Regions from separate parts of the Pseudomonas sp. YH-1 genome, predicted to be linked through region 2. Evidence: predicted binding sites of a transcription regulator. Region 2 holds the regulator's gene; each other region holds the start of a gene.
What was found. The regulator FliA, encoded in region 2, starts transcription of late flagellar genes. The targets are predictions, from matches to a motif close to CTAAAGTTTNNNNNNNNNNNGCCGNTAA.
Positions count from the first base shown of each region.

Region 1: a site for FliA is predicted at 1,991-2,018, ahead of ACKI1H_RS11305 (methyl-accepting chemotaxis protein). Genes of this name have one in related genera too.
Region 3: a site for FliA is predicted at 1,958-1,985, ahead of ACKI1H_RS21455 (methyl-accepting chemotaxis protein). Genes of this name have one in related genera too.

Region 1 is NZ_CP178184.1:2,389,249-2,394,724, forward strand. It holds gene ACKI1H_RS11305 (methyl-accepting chemotaxis protein) at 56-1,951, opposite strand; gene ACKI1H_RS11310 (Flp family type IVb pilin) at 2,101-2,286, opposite strand; gene cpaB (Flp pilus assembly protein CpaB) at 2,664-3,578, shown strand; gene ACKI1H_RS11320 (type II and III secretion system protein family protein) at 3,594-4,823, shown strand; gene tadZ (type 4b pilus Flp biogenesis protein TadZ) at 4,889-5,476, shown strand, end outside.
Region 2 is NZ_CP178184.1:5,640,088-5,645,563, reverse strand. It holds gene flhA (flagellar biosynthesis protein FlhA) at 1-687, shown strand, start outside; gene flhF (flagellar biosynthesis protein FlhF) at 703-2,013, shown strand; gene fleN (flagellar synthesis regulator FleN) at 2,178-3,005, shown strand; gene fliA (RNA polymerase sigma factor FliA) at 3,002-3,751, shown strand; gene ACKI1H_RS25750 (chemotaxis response regulator CheY) at 3,949-4,323, shown strand; gene ACKI1H_RS25745 (protein phosphatase CheZ) at 4,342-5,124, shown strand; gene ACKI1H_RS25740 (chemotaxis protein CheA) at 5,156-5,476, shown strand, end outside.
Region 3 is NZ_CP178184.1:4,674,414-4,679,889, forward strand. It holds gene ACKI1H_RS21445 (AI-2E family transporter) at 1-325, opposite strand, end outside; gene ACKI1H_RS21450 (Na+/H+ antiporter family protein) at 416-1,735, opposite strand; gene ACKI1H_RS21455 (methyl-accepting chemotaxis protein) at 2,028-4,172, shown strand; gene ACKI1H_RS21460 (ATP-binding protein) at 4,644-5,476, opposite strand, start outside.

The sequences.
Region 1 (5,476 bases), 3.3 Mb from region 2:
GATAGCTCGCGAAAAAAAAGGCGCCCGAAGGCGCCTTTTTCATCCGTGCTGAAAATCAGATGCGGAAGCTGTCCACCAGGTGACGCAGGCGGCCAGCCTGGTTCTCCAGGTCGGCGCAGGCGCGCAGGGTGGCTTGCAGGTTCTCCACGCCTTCCTGGTTCAGGGTGTTGATCTCGGTAATGTCCATGTTCAGCGAGTCGACCACGGCGGTCTGTTCCTCAGTGGCGGTGGCCACCGACTGGTTCATCGAGTCGATCTCGCCGATGCGGTGGGTGACGCTGGCCAGGCGCTCGCCGGCGCGGTTGGCGATTTCCACGCTCTCCAGGCTGTAGCGCTGGCTTTCGGTCATGGTGTCCACGGCCTCGCGAGCGCCGACCTGCAACTCCTCGATCATCTTCTGGATTTCCTGCGCGGACTCCTGGGCGCGGTGCGCCAGGTTGCGCACCTCGTCCGCCACCACAGCGAAGCCACGGCCCGCTTCACCGGCGCGGGCGGCCTCGATGGCGGCGTTCAGGGCCAGCAGGTTGGTCTGCTCGGAGATGCCCTTGATCACTTCGAGGATCTGCCCGATGTTCACCGTGCGGCTATTCAGCGCTTCGATGTTGGCGCAGGCCGAGCTGATCTTGTCCGACAGCAGGTTCATCGCGCTGATGGTCTGTTCCACCACCTGACGACCGTCGCCGGCCTGGTGCGAGGCGTCGGTGGCGTGGTGGGACGCGTCGGCGGCGTTGCGGGCGATTTCCTGGGCGGCAGCGCCCAGCTCGTTGATCGCTGCGGCCACGCTGTTGGTGCGATTGGCCTGCTCGTCGGAGTTGCTCATGGAGGAGTTGGAGGCGTTCACCACCAGTTGCGAGACGTCGTGCAGCTGGCGTGCGGTGGAGGCCACCTCACGGATGGACTCGTGGATACGCTCGACGAAGCGATTGAAGGCGTTGGCCAGCACACCGAATTCGTCGTTGCTGGCGACCTGCAGGCGCTTGGTCAGGTCGCCTTCGCCTTGAGCGATGTCCTGCATGGCGCGGCCCATGTCGGTCAGCGGTGCCATCAGCACGCGGATCAGCATGCCGAGCAGGAGCAGGATGGCGACGATGGCGATGACGGTGGCGATGATGGCGGTGTTGCGGAAGTCGCTGAGCATCGCGTAGGCGGAGTCCTTGTTGAGCACCAGTGCGACGTACCAGGTCACTCCCGGCAGGCCCTTCACCGGAGTCATGGAGACCAGTTGGTCTTCGCCGTTGATGCTGACTTCCTGCACGCCCGGCTGCACCTTGGGTGCGCCTTGCTGGTAGACCTCGCCGAGGCTCTTGAAGATCAGGCTGCTGTCCGGGTGCAGGAGGATCTTGCCGGCGTCGCTGACCAGGAAGGCGTAGCCGTCGCCGTCGAACTTCAGCGAGTTGATGATCGCGGTGATGGTTTCCAGCTTCATGTCGCCGGCCGCCACGCCAACCAGTTGGCCGTTGCGCATGACCGGCATGGACATGGCGAGGATCTGCTCGTTGGTCCCCGCATCCAGGAAGGGCTCGGTGACGATCAAGCGGCCTGCGGCCACGGCGTCCTTGTACCAGCCGCGGGTGCGCGGGTCATAGCCATCGGGCATCGGTGCGTAGGGCCGCATGGTGAACACGCCGCTGGCGGCTTCACCCAGGTAGACCGATTCGAAGTTCTTCTGGAATACCTGCTGTTCCAGGATGTGCTGGATACGTTCAGGTGTTGGCTCGCCGTCGGCCAGCTGTGCGGCCTCGGCCTCCACCAGTTGGATGCGTCCTTCCAGCCAACTCTGGATGTTGCTGGCGGTCAGGCTGCCGACCTCGGAGAGGTAGGATTCGGTGTCGGAGTGGATGGCCTCGCGCTGGCGGAAATCGTTGAAGAAAATGAAACAGGCGAAGGCGAAGGTGACCACGAGAGAGGCTGCCAGGAGGATCTTCCTGGAGAAGGACAGCGAACGAAGCATCGGTAAAGCATCCTGCTGTAAAACGGGTTTGAGCAGGCTGTATCGGCAGCAGCGGGAAAAACTTTAGTTTAAAAATATAAACCGCATTCCCACACTTGTTGTGGGAATGCGGAATTAATAGGGTTCGATGCGGAAGCAGGTCTTCCGCTTTACTTGATCTCGGTAGAGACCTTTGTGAATACGGCGCTGATGTCAGTGCCCAGGATTTTGGCTGCACCAACGATAGCAACTGCGATAAGCCCGGCAATTACCGCATATTCAATCGCTGTTGCCCCTTCCTTGTCGGCCACAAACGCCTTGGCCATGCAATACAGTTTCAGGGACAGGTTTTTTATTTTCAGGTCCATGGCGGGTGCTCCCTCGAATACCACCGGGGCGGCGCCCCGACTTCATCGTCAGGCTAGGCGTCGTATGGCTGAATGCAATTGTTCAAATAGCGCTAATACCAAAGTTATAGTCATCTCGGCATATAAATAATTGCAGGTCGGAAATTTAACCTGTGCGGTTGACGCTCTAAACACAGCTACTAGATTCAGCCTTGTAACAAGCAGCGTCTGGTTATGAGGAATGATTCTTATCGAAATTTCCCGTCTGGCCGAAACAACAATAAAGGTCTGAAGGAATAGCATCGACGGTGCCGGTGCTGGACCTTCTTACGACAAGGCCGTGGACCTTAGGGTCCGCATCCCCGACCTCACCCAAGGAAGTGGTCATGAATAGCAAGGTGCTGATGGTATTCGCCGGGCTGTTGTTGGTGTGCGCAGGTGTCGTGGGGTACCTGGGGCTTCAGGTTGGCAAGCCGGCCGCGCCGGTAGCCGGTGTCGTGCAGGAGGTTGCGCCGGCGGCGCTGGCCGAGGCGGACAAGCTGCAACGCACCGCCGTGGTGGTGGCTGCCCGTGACCTGCCGGCCCTGGCGGTGATCGGCAAGGAAGACCTCACCGTGGAGATGCTGCGCACGGCCCCAGCGGGCAGCGTTCCCAAGCCTGAAGCCTTGATCGGCCAGCGCGTCTGGGTCGCCGTTCCGGCGGGCAGTATCCTCACCTCCGCCGTCACCGAGCCGGGCGGGCCATTGGCCCGCACCATCCGCCCGGATGAGCGCGCCATGGCCATTGCCGTGGACGAGGTCATCGGCGGCGGCGGCTTCGTACTTCCCGGCGACTATGTCGATGTCATGCTCTTCGTCCAGGATCAGCAGAGCACCGAGCGCAGCCTCAGCGCCCAGGTGGTGCTGCCGGGTGTGCGGGTGCTGACCTACGGCGAGCAGATCGCCGTTTCCACCGATGGCCAGGCACGCAACGCCGGCGACCCCAAGGACAAGACGCCCAAACCGCCGCGTACTGCCGTGCTGGCAGTGCCCGCCGAAGCCGCTTCGCGCCTGATGCTCGCCAGCCAGGCCGGTTCGCTGCGGCTGGCCGTGCGCAGCAAGGACGAGAACCTCTACGAGAAGGAGCAGCAGGGCCGTTATATCCAGGCCTCGCTCGGCGGCGCCTCCAGTCAGCCAATCACCCTCGAGCAACTGATCGGCAAGCCCCGCCAGGCCCCTGCGGTGCGCCAGGTTTCCGCACCACAGGTAAACGCTGGCGTGGTGGTCTACCGCGGCACCACCGTTACCCGTGAAGCACATTGAGCAAGGAGTGCATCGATGTCCAAGCGCTTCATCCTTCCCCTGGTCGCCGTGCTGGCCTGCGCCGTCCACTCTGCGGCGCAGGCCGTACCGAGCGCGTGCGCGGGCTTCGCTGACCAGCAACTGAACCTCGACGTCGAGCAGGGTGCCCAGCGCGACCAGCAGCTTCCGGTGCCGATCAAGCGCCTGGCCATCGGTGATCCGAACATCGCCGACGTGCAGGTGCTGGACAAGCGCGACTTCCTCGTCACCGGCAAGGCCGAAGGCCTGACCAGCCTGCTGATCTGGACCGCTTGCAGCGACCAGCCGATGCGCACTGTGGTGCGGGTTGGCGCACGGGCCGTGGGGGATGTCGCCGGGGTCTCCGGGGCAGGGGCTGCCAGTTTGTCCAACCAGGTGCAGACCGACATTCGCTTCGTCGAAGTCAGCCGCAGCAAGCTCAAACAGGCCAGTACGTCGCTGGTTCGTCGCGGCTCCAACACCTTTGTCCTCGGTGCGCCGGGCAGCCTGGGCAATCTTGAGGTCGGCGCCGACGGAGGCCTGGGAGGCACCTTCGGCACGTCCGACGGTTTCAACATCATCTGGGGCGGTGGCAGCAGCAAGTGGCTGGGCTTCATCAATGCCCTGGAAGGCAGCGGCTTCGCCTACACCCTGGCGCGGCCGAGCCTGGTGGCCATGAGCGGACAAAGCGCCTCGTTCCTGGCCGGTGGCGAGTTTCCGATTCCGGTACCCAATGGCGACAACGACAACATCACCATCGAGTACAAGGAGTTTGGCGTTCGCCTGACCCTGACCCCGACGGTGATGAACGACAAGCGCATCGCGCTGAAGGTGGCTCCGGAGGTCAGCGAGCTGGACTTCTCCAGCGGCATTCGCACGAACGACATCGCCGTCCCGGCGCTGACCGTGCGGCGCACCGACACCAGCGTGATGCTCGCCGACGGCGAGAGCTTCGTAATCAGTGGGCTGATCAGCAGCAGCACCATCAGCAATATCGACAAGTTTCCCTTCCTGGGCAGCATCCCGGTGATCGGTGCGCTGTTCCGCTCCTCCAACCTGGACAAGGACGATCGCGAGCTGCTGATGATCGTCACCCCACACCTGGTCCAGCCGCTGGCGGCCAATGCCGCGCTGCCGAAGCTTCCCGGCGAAGGACTGCGTGACTACGACCCGGGGTTCGGCGAGTTCTACTTCCTTGAGGACGGCCGCTTCGACAAGCGCAAGGCCAGCAGCGGGATGTCGCACTGATGGATACCTACGAAGCGCTGACCCGCCAGAGAGCGGGAGGCACGGCAAAGCAAGGGAGCACGGGCATGAGTCAGACTTTCGTGGCGCTGGTCCAGCATCCCGGCGAGCAGGAATGGTTGCAGAGCAGCCTGGCCGGCTGCGGACAGGTGGTCCTGGCCAACAGCGGGACGCTGGAGGAGCTGCTGTCGCTGCTGGACGTCACCGGTGCGACGGTCCTGTTCACCAGCCTGAACAAGGCCAACCTGGTCTCCCAGGGCTCGCTCATCGAGGGACTGGTTTCTGCGCGGCCGCTGCTCTCGGTCGTTGCTGTCGGCGATGGTCTGGACAATCAGCTGGTGCTGGCCGCCATGCGCGCTGGAGCGCGAGACTTCGTCACCTACGGTGCCCGTGCCAGCGAACTGAGCGGGTTGGTCCGCCGCCTCGGCGGACGCCTGCCCACTGTACCGGTGAGCGCCACCCAGCAGGGCGAACTGGTCAGCCTGATCAGCGCCCGGCCCGATGCCGACGGCGCCTTCGTCGCCCTGCACCTGGCCCTGGCCCTGCAACGCCAGCCCGACCACCGCGTGCTGCTGGTGGACATCGGCCAGCCCACCGGCGAGGCGCTGGCTATCCTCGGCATGGAGCCGTCATTCACCTTCGCCGATGCGCTACGC
Region 2 (5,476 bases):
GACCAGGCGCAGTCCCTGGGCTACACCGTGGTCGACGCCAGCACCGTGGTCGCCACCCACCTGAACCAGGTGCTGCACAAGCATGCCCACGAGCTGCTCGGCCACGAGGAAGTCCAGCAACTGATGCAACTGCTGGCCAAGACCTCGCCCAAGCTGGCCGAAGAGTTGGTGCCGGGGATGATTTCCCTGTCGACGCTGCTCAAGGTCCTTCAGGCGCTGCTGCAGGAGCAGGTGCCGGTACGTGACATCCGTACCATCGCCGAAGCCATCGCCAACGTGGCGGTGAAGAGTCAAGATCCCGCCGCGATGGTGGCGGCGGTTCGTGTCGCGCTGTCCCGCGCAATCGTGCAAACCATTGTGGGACTAGAGCCGGAGCTGCCTGTGATCACCCTGGAACCCAGGTTGGAACAGATATTGCTCAATAGTCTTCAGAAGGCCGGACAGGGCTCCGAAGACGGCATGTTGCTGGAACCCGGAATGGCCGAAAAGCTGCAACGCTCGATGGTTGAAGCGGCGCAGCGTCAGGAGATGCTCGGCAAGCCGGCGATTCTGCTGGTGGCAGGTCCCATCCGCGCGATGATGTCGCGATTCGCCCGGATGGCGGTTCCCACCATGAACGTGCTGGCTTACCAGGAAATCCCCGACAACAAACAAGTCACGATTGTCGCCACTGTTGGGCAGAACTGATTGAGGTCCAAGGCCATGCAGGTAAAACGCTTCTTCGCCGCTGATATGCGTCAGGCCATGAAACTGGTCCGTGACGAGCTGGGCCCGGACGCCGCGATCATCGGCAATCGCCGTGTCGCCGGTGGCGTTGAGCTGACTGCGGCGCTGGATTACCAGGCCCCGGTGGCGGCCAGCAAGCCGAACCCGGCGCTGGAAGCCGAGCTGCGCAAGACCCAGGCGAAGATCGCCCAGGCCAAGGCCGATCTGTCGGCTCCCGCCCGTGCCAGCGATGGCGTGCGCAAGGACCGTCAAATGTACGGCACCGAGAAGCCGCGTCGCAGTGCTGCCGAGACACTGGCCGCAGCCATGGACGCACCGGCTGCCCCGGCGCCGGCCGCTGTCGGCCAGCAGGCGCTGGAAGCCATGCGTTTCGAACTCAACGGCCTGCGCGAGCTGATCGAAGTGCAGCTGGGCTCCATCGCCTGGAACCAGCTGCAGAACCAGCGTCCGAAACAGGCCGGCCTGTGGCGTCGCCTGCAACGCATGGGGCTGCCGGCCGACCTGTCGCGCAACCTGCTGGAGCGCGTGGCTTCCATCGCCGACCCGAAGCAGGCCTGGCGCATGCTGCTGGCGCATCTGGCGCGCTCGATCAATACCCCGGAAATCGACCTGCTGGAGCAGGGCGGCGTGATCGCCCTGGTCGGCCCGGCTGGCATGGGCAAGACCACCACCCTGGCCAAGCTGGCTGCCCGCTACGTCCTCAAATACGGCGCGCAGAGCATCGCCCTGGTGTCCATGGACAGTTTCCGCATCGGTGCGCAGGAGCAGATCAAGACCCTCGGCCGCATTCTCAATGTGCCGGTGACCCTGGTCGATCCGGGCCAGTCGCTGATCCAGGCCATGGCGCCCCTGGCGCGCAAGCGTCTGGTGCTGATCGACACTGCCGGCCTGCCCGCCAATGATCCGGCGCTGCGCATGCAGCTCGAAGCGTTGTCGTCGCTGAGCCTGAACGTGAAGAATTACCTCGTGTTGGCGGCGACCAGCCAGAGTCAGGTACTCAAGTCCGCCTGGCAGAACTATCGTTCCTGTGGGCTGGCCGGGTGCATCCTGACCAAACTGGACGAAGCCGGAAGCCTCGGCGAAGCTCTGGCTCTGGCTATCAGCCAGCATCTACCGGTAGCCTATCTGGCTGACGGGCCGAAGATCCCGGACGACCTGCATGTGGCACGCGCGCACCAACTGGTGAGTCGTGCGGTGAGCCTGCAGTCGCCCGACGAGCCCTGCGAGGACGCCATGGCGGACATGTTCGCCGGTCTTTACCAACAGCCGGTGCGTCGCGCCAGCTGAAGATTGTGAGCCCCGTGTGGGGCATGGGGCGGCCGGTTGAGCCGCCCAAGCGATGCGGATGCTCTGCAAGACGATCCGCGAGCGCCGGAGGCGGTAGAGCACTGCAACCGGATTAGCCGAAACGCCAGAAGCGTGACGGTCGAACGACGAGACAAGGTATTGATATGGGTATGCATCCGGTTCAGGTAATCGCAGTCACCGGTGGCAAGGGTGGCGTAGGCAAGACCAACGTGTCGGTGAACCTGTCGCTGGCGCTGGCCGATCTCGGCCGCCGCGTCATGCTGCTGGACGCCGACCTGGGCCTGGCCAACGTCGACGTGCTGCTGGGGCTGTCGCCCAAGCGGACGCTGGCCGACGTGATCGAAGGCGAATGCGACCTGCGCGACGTGATCCTCCAGGGCCCCGGTGGCATCCGCATCGTTCCGGCGGCCTCGGGCACCCAGAGCATGGTGCACCTCACGCCGATGCAGCACGCCGGCCTGATCCAGGCCTTCAGCGACATCAGCGACAACATCGACGTGCTGGTGGTGGACACCGCCGCCGGCATCGGTGACTCGGTGGTGAGCTTCGTTCGTGCCGCCCAGGAAGTGCTGCTGGTCGTTTGTGATGAACCCACGTCCATCACCGATGCCTACGCTTTGATCAAGCTGCTCAACCGCGACTACGGCATGACCCGTTTCCGCGTGCTGGCGAACATGGCCCACAGTCCCCAGGAAGGCCGCAATCTGTTCGCCAAGCTGACCAAGGTCACCGACCGCTTCCTGGATGTGGCGCTGCAGTACGTCGGCGCCATTCCCTACGACGAGTCGGTGCGCAAGGCGGTGCAGAAGCAGCGTTCGGTGTATGAGGCGTTCCCGCGCAGCAAGGCTTCCCTGGCCTTCCGTGCGGTGGCGCAGAAGGTCGACAGCTGGCCGCTGCCGGCCAACCCACGAGGGCACCTGGAGTTCTTCGTCGAGCGCCTGGTGCAACATCCCACGGGTTCGGCCGTATGACCGCGGCCTCCGGAGCGCGTATGTACAGCAAGGCACAGGCGCACAACTCCCAGGAACTGCTGATCCAGAAACACGCCCCGCTGGTGAAGCGCATCGCCTACCACCTGCTCGGCCGCCTGCCGGCCAGCGTGCAGGTGGAGGACCTGATGCAGGCCGGCATGATCGGCCTGCTGGAGGCAGCGAAGAAGTACGACCAGGGCAAGGGTGCGAGCTTCGAAACCTACGCCGGCATCCGCATCCGTGGCGCCATGCTCGATGAGGTGCGCAAGGGCGACTGGGCCCCGCGTTCGGTCCACCGCAACACCCGCATGGTCAGTGATGCGATCCGCGCCGTCGAAGCGCGCACCGGACGCGACGCTAAAGATCAGGAGGTTGCTGCCGAACTCAATATGAGCCTCGAAGATTATTACGGCATCCTCAGCGACACCCAGGGCAGCCGTCTGTACAGCTTCGATGACATGTTGCAGGACGGCGACCAGGGCAGCGGCTTTGCCGAAGACGCCTCGCACCACGAGAACGAGCCGTCCCACGGGCTGGAAGACGAACGCTTCCAGGCCGCCCTGGCCGATGCCATCAGCAAGCTGCCCGAGCGTGAGCGGCTGGTACTGGCCCTGTACTACGACGAGGAGCTCAACCTCAAGGAGATCGGCGAAGTGCTGGGCGTCAGCGAATCCCGCGTCAGCCAGCTGCACAGCCAGTGCGCCGCGCGCCTGCGCTCGCGTCTGGCGGAGTGGCGCGCGCGCTGAGCATCGGGTAGTTTCGCGTCGGCTGCCTCTGTGGGGCGGTGCTGAAGGGATTTTCCTTAGGCAAGTTATAGGCTTACGAATTTTTGGGTGACGTTCCTTTGACGCGCCCACCGCAAAGAGCGCACGGCGCTCGATGAATTGACGGCACGCCCGCCAGGGCGCGTTTGGTATCGATGGAGGCAGGTTTGGACAAGAACATGAAAATTCTCATCGTGGACGACTTTTCCACGATGAGGCGCATCATCAAGAACCTCCTGCGGGACCTGGGGTTCACCAACACCGCAGAGGCCGACGACGGCACCACTGCGCTGCCGATGCTGCACAGCGGCAACTTCGACTTCCTCGTTACCGACTGGAACATGCCTGGCATGACCGGCATCGACCTGCTTCGTGCGGTCCGCGCCGACGAGCGTCTGAAGCACCTGCCAGTGCTGATGGTCACCGCCGAAGCCAAGCGCGACCAGATCATCGAAGCGGCCCAGGCCGGGGTCAACGGCTATGTGGTCAAGCCTTTCACCGCTCAGGTGCTGAAAGAAAAGATCGAGAAGATTTTCGAGCGGGTCGGCAGCTGAGGCTGACAAGAGGGCGTCATGGATTTCAACGAATCCGCGGGTGACTTCGAGTCGACCCTGAAAAAACACGCGCGCGAGTTGGTCGAATGCCTCGAGCAGGGCGACGTGCAGACCGCCGTGCAACTGATCTCCGAGCTCAACCAGGCGCGCGATCGTGGGCTTTACCAGGAAGTGGGCAAGCTCACCCGTGAGCTGCACAACGCCATCGTCAACTTCCAGATCGACCCCAGCTCTCCGCGTGCCCAGGAAGTCTCGCAGATCGCCGACGCCACTGATCGCCTGTCCTACGTGGTGACGATGACCGAGAAAGCGGCCAACCGCACCATGGACCTGGTGGAAGAGTGCACCCCGGTGGTCATGCACATCGAGACCCAGGCCAAGGAACTGCAGGAAGACTGGTCGCGGTTCATGCGTCGCGAACTGGGCCCCGAGGCCTTCCGTGACCTGGCCAAGCGTGTCGAGCAGTTCCTCTACATCAGCGCCCAGGACAGCCGCAAGCTCTCCGCGCACCTGAACGACATCCTGCTCGCGCAGGACTTCCAGGACCTCACCGGGCAGGTGATCAAGCGCGTCACCAAGCTGGTGACCGAGGTCGAGTCGAACCTGGTGAAGCTGGTCTGGATGGCGGGACAGGTCGATCGCTACGCCGGCATCGAGCATGACCACGAGAGCATGCGCGACGCGGTGGAAAAAGAAAGATCGTCCAAGGGTGAAGGTCCGCAGATTGCTGCCGATACAAGAAAGGACGTCGTATCCGGTCAGGACGATGTCGATGACCTGTTGTCCAGCCTTGGTTTTTAAGCGTCCGCTGACGCTGTAGAGGGAGCACCGAATGAGCTTCGACGCCGATGACGAAATCCTCCAGGACTTCCTGGTGGAGGCCGGCGAGATTCTCGAGCTACTGTCCGAACAACTGGTCGAGCTGGAAAGCCGCCCGGATGACATGGACCTGCTCAATGCAATCTTCCGTGGGTTCCATACCGTCAAAGGTGGTGCCGGCTTCCTCCAGCTGAATGCGCTGGTGGAGTGCTGCCACATCGCCGAGAACGTGTTCGACATGCTGCGCAAGGGCGAACGCCGCGTGGATGCCGAGCTGATGGACGTGATGCTGCAGGCGCTGGATACCGTCAACGTCATGTTCCAGCAGGTGCGT
Region 3 (5,476 bases), 970 kb from region 2:
CCTGCTGGTAGTAGGTGATGAAGTTCAGCTCGCCCGACTTCAACCGCTGGTAGACGGTCGCGCCCTCTTGTACCAGCGCACCGGCAATGAAGGTCACCGGCAGGATCACGATCAGAAAGCAGACGGCGAGGGAAATCAGCGCAGCGAGGTTGTTGCGCCCGTTGAGTTTCACCCGCAGGCGGCGCTGCAACGGGGCAAAGATGATCGCCAGGATGGTGCCCCAGAAGACTGCCCCGTAGAACGGCAGCAGGATCCAGCCGAAGGCCAGTGTGACGACCAGCAGCAGGGCGAGGAACGTCCGGTATTCCAGTTTCGATTCGAACATGAGCGGGTCCGTGGGTGGGAAACCTGCTCATTAGTCAGCAGTTGGCCTGCCGAGTGCAACTTTCCGTGCGCGATGGCCCGTTACAGAGCCCTACAACACCATCGCTGCGACCCAGCCGAAGACCAGCAGCGGCAGGTTGTAGTGCAGGAAGGTCGGCACCACGGTGTCCCAGATGTGATTGTGCTGGCCGTCCACATTCAGGCCGGAGGTTGGGCCCAGGGTGGAATCCGAGGCCGGCGAACCCGCGTCACCCAACGCGCCTGCCGTGCCAACGATGCTGACAATGGCCAGTGGACTGAAGCCCAGGTGCACCGCCAGCGGCACGAAGATCGCCGCGATGATCGGTACCGTGGAGAAGGACGAGCCAATCCCCATGGTCACCAGCAGGCCCACCAGCAGCATCATGAAGGCGCCCAGCGCCTTGCTGCTGCCGATCCAACCGGCAGCGCTGTCCACCAGGCTGGAAACCTGTCCGGTAGCAGTCATCACTGCCGCAAAGCCCTGCGCAGCGATCATGATGAAGCCGATCATGGCCATCATCTTCATGCCTTCGGTGAACAGGTCGTCCGCTTCCTTCCAGCGCACCACGCCGGACAGCGAGAACACCAGGAAACCCACCAACGCACCGAGGATCATCGAATCCAGCAACAGTTGCACGGCAAAGGCCGCCGCAACCGCGACGCCGGCCACCAGCAGACTCATCTTGCTGTAGGGCGTGTCGACTCGCTCGGCCTGCTCGATACGCTCCAGATCGTACTCGCGCTTGCGCCGGTAGCTGAAGAGCACCGCGATCAGCAGGCCGCAAACCATGCCCAGCGCCGGGATCAGCATGGCTTGGGTGACGTTGATGCCGCTGACGTCCACGCCCGCGCGTTGCACGTTGGCCAGCAGGATCTGATTCAGGAAGATGTTGCCGAAGCCCACCGGCAGGAACATGTAGGGGGTGATCAGGCCGAAGGTGATGACGCAGGCGATCAGCCGACGGTCGATCTGCAGGCGCGTGAGCACATAGAGCAACGGTGGCACCAGCAGTGGGATGAACGCGATGTGGATCGGCAGGATGTTCTGCGAGGAGATCGCCACCACCAGCAGCAGGGCGACCATCATCCACTTGAAGCCATTGGAGCCGTTCGCCTCGTGCCGGCCAAGCATGGCCAGGGCACGGTCAGCGAGCGCGTGCGCCATTCCGGAGCGCGCGATGGCTACGGCGAAGGCACCCAGCATGGCGTAGGACAGCGCCACGGTCGCACCGGCACCCAGCCCGTCGTTGAATGCCTTGAGCGTACCGTCCATGCCCAGGCCGCCCAGCAAACCACCCGCTACTGCTCCGGCGATCAGTGCGACCACCACGTGCACGCGACACAGGCTCAGCACCAGCATCAGGCCAATGGCGATCAGCACCGCATTCATTTTCACCACTCCTCTCACGGATCGCCGCGCCAGCGCGCGGGCAAAAGGCGCGCACTCTGCCAAACCCCTGTCGGGCTGTCAAAACCCTTGTCGAATCAAGACGTTTCCAGAATAGCCCGGCGGGATTTTCACCGTAGTGCGCACGTTTTTTGCCTGAAAGTCGCCACTCGTCGTAACGGCACACCAGAATCGCCTGTTTTCCGGCGTTTCGCCCCGTCACGGGTCAAGAAGCTGCGGGAAAGGCCGATATACAGGGCATTCCCAGGCTTAGTTCAAACAAGGATTCCCCTCCATGCTCCTGCGCCGTCTCTCCATCCAGTGGAAGATCACGTTGCTTGCCGGGCTCTGCCTTCTCGGCGTCGTCTCGCTGCTCTCCGGCTTGTCCGTCTATCGCACGCAACACAGCACCTCGCTGGTCAAGCAATCGAGCACTGAAATGCTCAACGAGGCAGCGCAGGCCCGCCTGCAATCGCGCGGCGAAGTCCAGGCCATGCGCATCCAGCGCTACATCATGGATGCCTACCAATACGGCAAGGGCTTCTCGCGGCAGGTCCTGTTCCTGCGCGACCAGGCGCAGAAGCGCTTCCTCGACGCCTACGACCTGCGCGAGGACCTGACCCGCCAGGTGAAGACCGCACTGGAAGGCAACCCCGAGCTGCTGGGCCTCTATGTCGCCTTCGAGCCGGACGCGCTGGACGGCAAGGACAAGCTCTTCGCCGGCCAGGGCGAACTGGGCGGCAACGACGCCGGGCGCTTCTCCATCTACTGGTCGCAGGCTACGCCGGGCCATCTGGAGTCCGAAGCCATGGCCGAGTCGCTGCTGCAGGACACCAGCCCCGGCCCGAGCGGCAGCGCTTACAACGCCTGGTTCACCTGCCCCAAGACCACCGGCCAGCCGTGCGTGCTCGACCCGTACTTCGACGACGTCGGCAACAAGAAGATGCTGATGACCAGCATCGCCTTCCCGCTGGAGCTGGACGGCAAGGTCATCGGCGTCATGGGCCTGGACATCAGCATGGAGAAGCTGCAGGAAATCGCCGTGGAAGGCAGCCAGGAACTCTACGAAGGCCAGGGCCGAGTCAGCATCGTCAGCGCCGCCGGCCTGCTGGCCGGCCACAGCGCAGACGCCAGCAAGCTGAGCAAGAAGCTTCAGGAGGTCTACCCGAACCAGGGCACCGACCTGTTGCAGGCAATCGCCGCCAACCATGAGCAGGTCTTCCACCAGGACGATCAACTGCGCGTCGTCGAGCCACTGCAACCAATCCCCGGCTCCAAGCCCTGGGGCGTGCTGCTGGAGGTTCCGCAGAACGTCCTGCTCGGCCCGGCCATCGAACTGCAGAACGAACTGGATAACCAGAGCGTGCAGGGTACCGTCTCACAACTCGGCTTCGGCTTGGTCGCCATCCTGATCGGCCTGTTCGCCATGTGGCTCACCGCCCGTGGCGTAACCCGCCCGATCCTCAACGTTGCTGCCATGCTGCGCAACATCGCCAGCGGCGAGGGCGACCTGACCAAGCGCCTGGACTACAGCGGCAAGGACGAGCTGGGCGAGCTGGCTGGCTGGTTCAACCGCTTCCTCGACAAGCTGCAGCCGATCATCCGCGACGTGAAATCCTCGGTGCAGGACGCCCGCGCCACGGCCGACCAGTCCTCGGAGATCGCCAGCCAGACCAGCGCCGGCATGCAGCAGCAATTCCGCGAAGTCGACCAGGTCGCCACCGCCTCGCAAGAGATGAGCGCCACCGCCCACGACGTCGCCAACAGTGCTGCCATGGCCGCCGACGCCGCCCGTGGCGCCGACGGGGCAACCCGCGATGGCCTCAATGTCATCGACAACACCACCCGCCTGATCGATGAGCTCGCCAGTGACATGAGCAGCGCCATGAGCCAGGTCGAAGGGTTGGCGGCGAGCAGTGAACAGATCGGTTCGGTGCTGGAAGTGATCCGCGGCATCGCCGAGCAGACCAACCTGCTGGCCCTCAACGCCGCCATCGAAGCGGCCCGCGCCGGTGAAGCCGGCCGCGGCTTCGCGGTGGTCGCCGACGAGGTACGCAACCTTGCCAAGCGCACTCAGGATTCGGTGGAGGAAATCCGCCAGGTCATCGAGGGCCTGCAGAACGGCACCCGTGACGTGGTTGGCGCGATGAGCAACAGCCATCGCCAGGCGCAGGACAGCGTGTCCCAGGTCGAGCAGGCCGTGGCCGCGCTGAAACGCATCGGCGATGCGGTGGGTGTGATCACCGACATGAACCTGCAGATTGCCAGCGCCGCCGAGGAGCAAAGTGCGGTGGCCGAGGAGATCAACCGCAACGTGGCGGGGATTCGTGATGTGACCGAATCGCTGTCGAGCCAGGCGCAGGAGTCGGCGCAGGTCAGCCAGTCGCTGAACAAGCTGGCCAACCATCAGCAGGGGTTGATGGATCAATTCAGGGTCTAGAGGTCTTCCCAAGGCGTGTCAGAGACTCGTCTTCACTTCGGGGAAGATCCCGTTCGCGGGGAGCCAGCCCCATGAGACAGAATTCCTGCACCATTTGTCTCCTGCGGGCGCGGGTCTCGGTAGATGCCGGAGAGGGAACTTCGGTTTCTGCGCGATAATGCGACTGCAAGCAGGCATCGGCTTCGGCGCCCGATAGAGTCTGCGCGGAATGTCTGATTGCTGCGCAGATGGCAATGACTGAGATCACGAGCAGTAACAGCGCTCCTGCCCAGTTCATGGGCAGCTCCTCGCGCGGGAGTGAACAAGCACATCGAGAACCATTGCATTCCCTCGATACCGATGGCCAATCGCACAGAAGCTGGCCGTTTCAGAAGGGGGGCAATGTTCCTCTCCGGGTCTCAGTACCTCTATCGGCCGGAAGCGATCAAGTAGTCAGAGGGTTCCGATAATAGGCGCTCCGATACAGCAGTTTCATTGCGCGATCGATTTACGGGGCAACTCCACGTCAATCCTCAGCCCACCCAACTCGCTGGCCTCCAACTTCAGGCTACCGCCACAGGCCGCTGCGATATCCCGCGCGATGCCCAGGCCCAGGCCATGCCCGGCCACCTGCTCATCCAGCCGCGTACCACGCTCCAGGACACTGTCACGCTGGTCCTCGGCAATGCCGGGACCATCGTCGTCCACGCACAACCGATAGGCGTCAGCGCCCTTCTCCACCGTCAGCCGCACCTGGGCATCGGCCCATTTGCAGGCGTTGTCCAGCAGGTTGCCGAGCATCTCCAGCAGGTCCTCCCGGTCATACGGCAGGCGCGTAGCGGGCGGTGCCTGCCAGTCGATGGCCAGGTGGTCGCCGTGAATGAGCTTGAGCATGTCGCACAGGCTCGGCAGCTCGGCATCGCAATCGAAGTGGGCACCGGGCAAGGCTTCGCCCACCAGCCGCGCACGCCCCAGCTCGCGGGCCAGGCGCTGCTCGATCTGCTCCAGTTGCTCCTGCAACACGCGGCGTAACCCTGGGTGATCGCGCAATTCCTCGCGGTCGGCAAGGCTGATCAGCACGGCCAGCGGCGTTTTCAGCGCATGGCCGAGGTTGCCCAGCGCATTGCGCGAGCGACGCAGGGTGTCCTCGGTGTGCTGCAGCAGGTGGTTGGTCTGCTCCACCAGCGGCTCCAGTTCGCGTGGCACCTGGCGATCCAACTGGCTGCGCTGGCCCTCCTGCAACTGCGCAATCTGCTGGCGCACCCGCTCCAGCGGGCGCAGGGCACGGCGCACGGTGAAGCCCTGGAATATCAGGATCAACAACA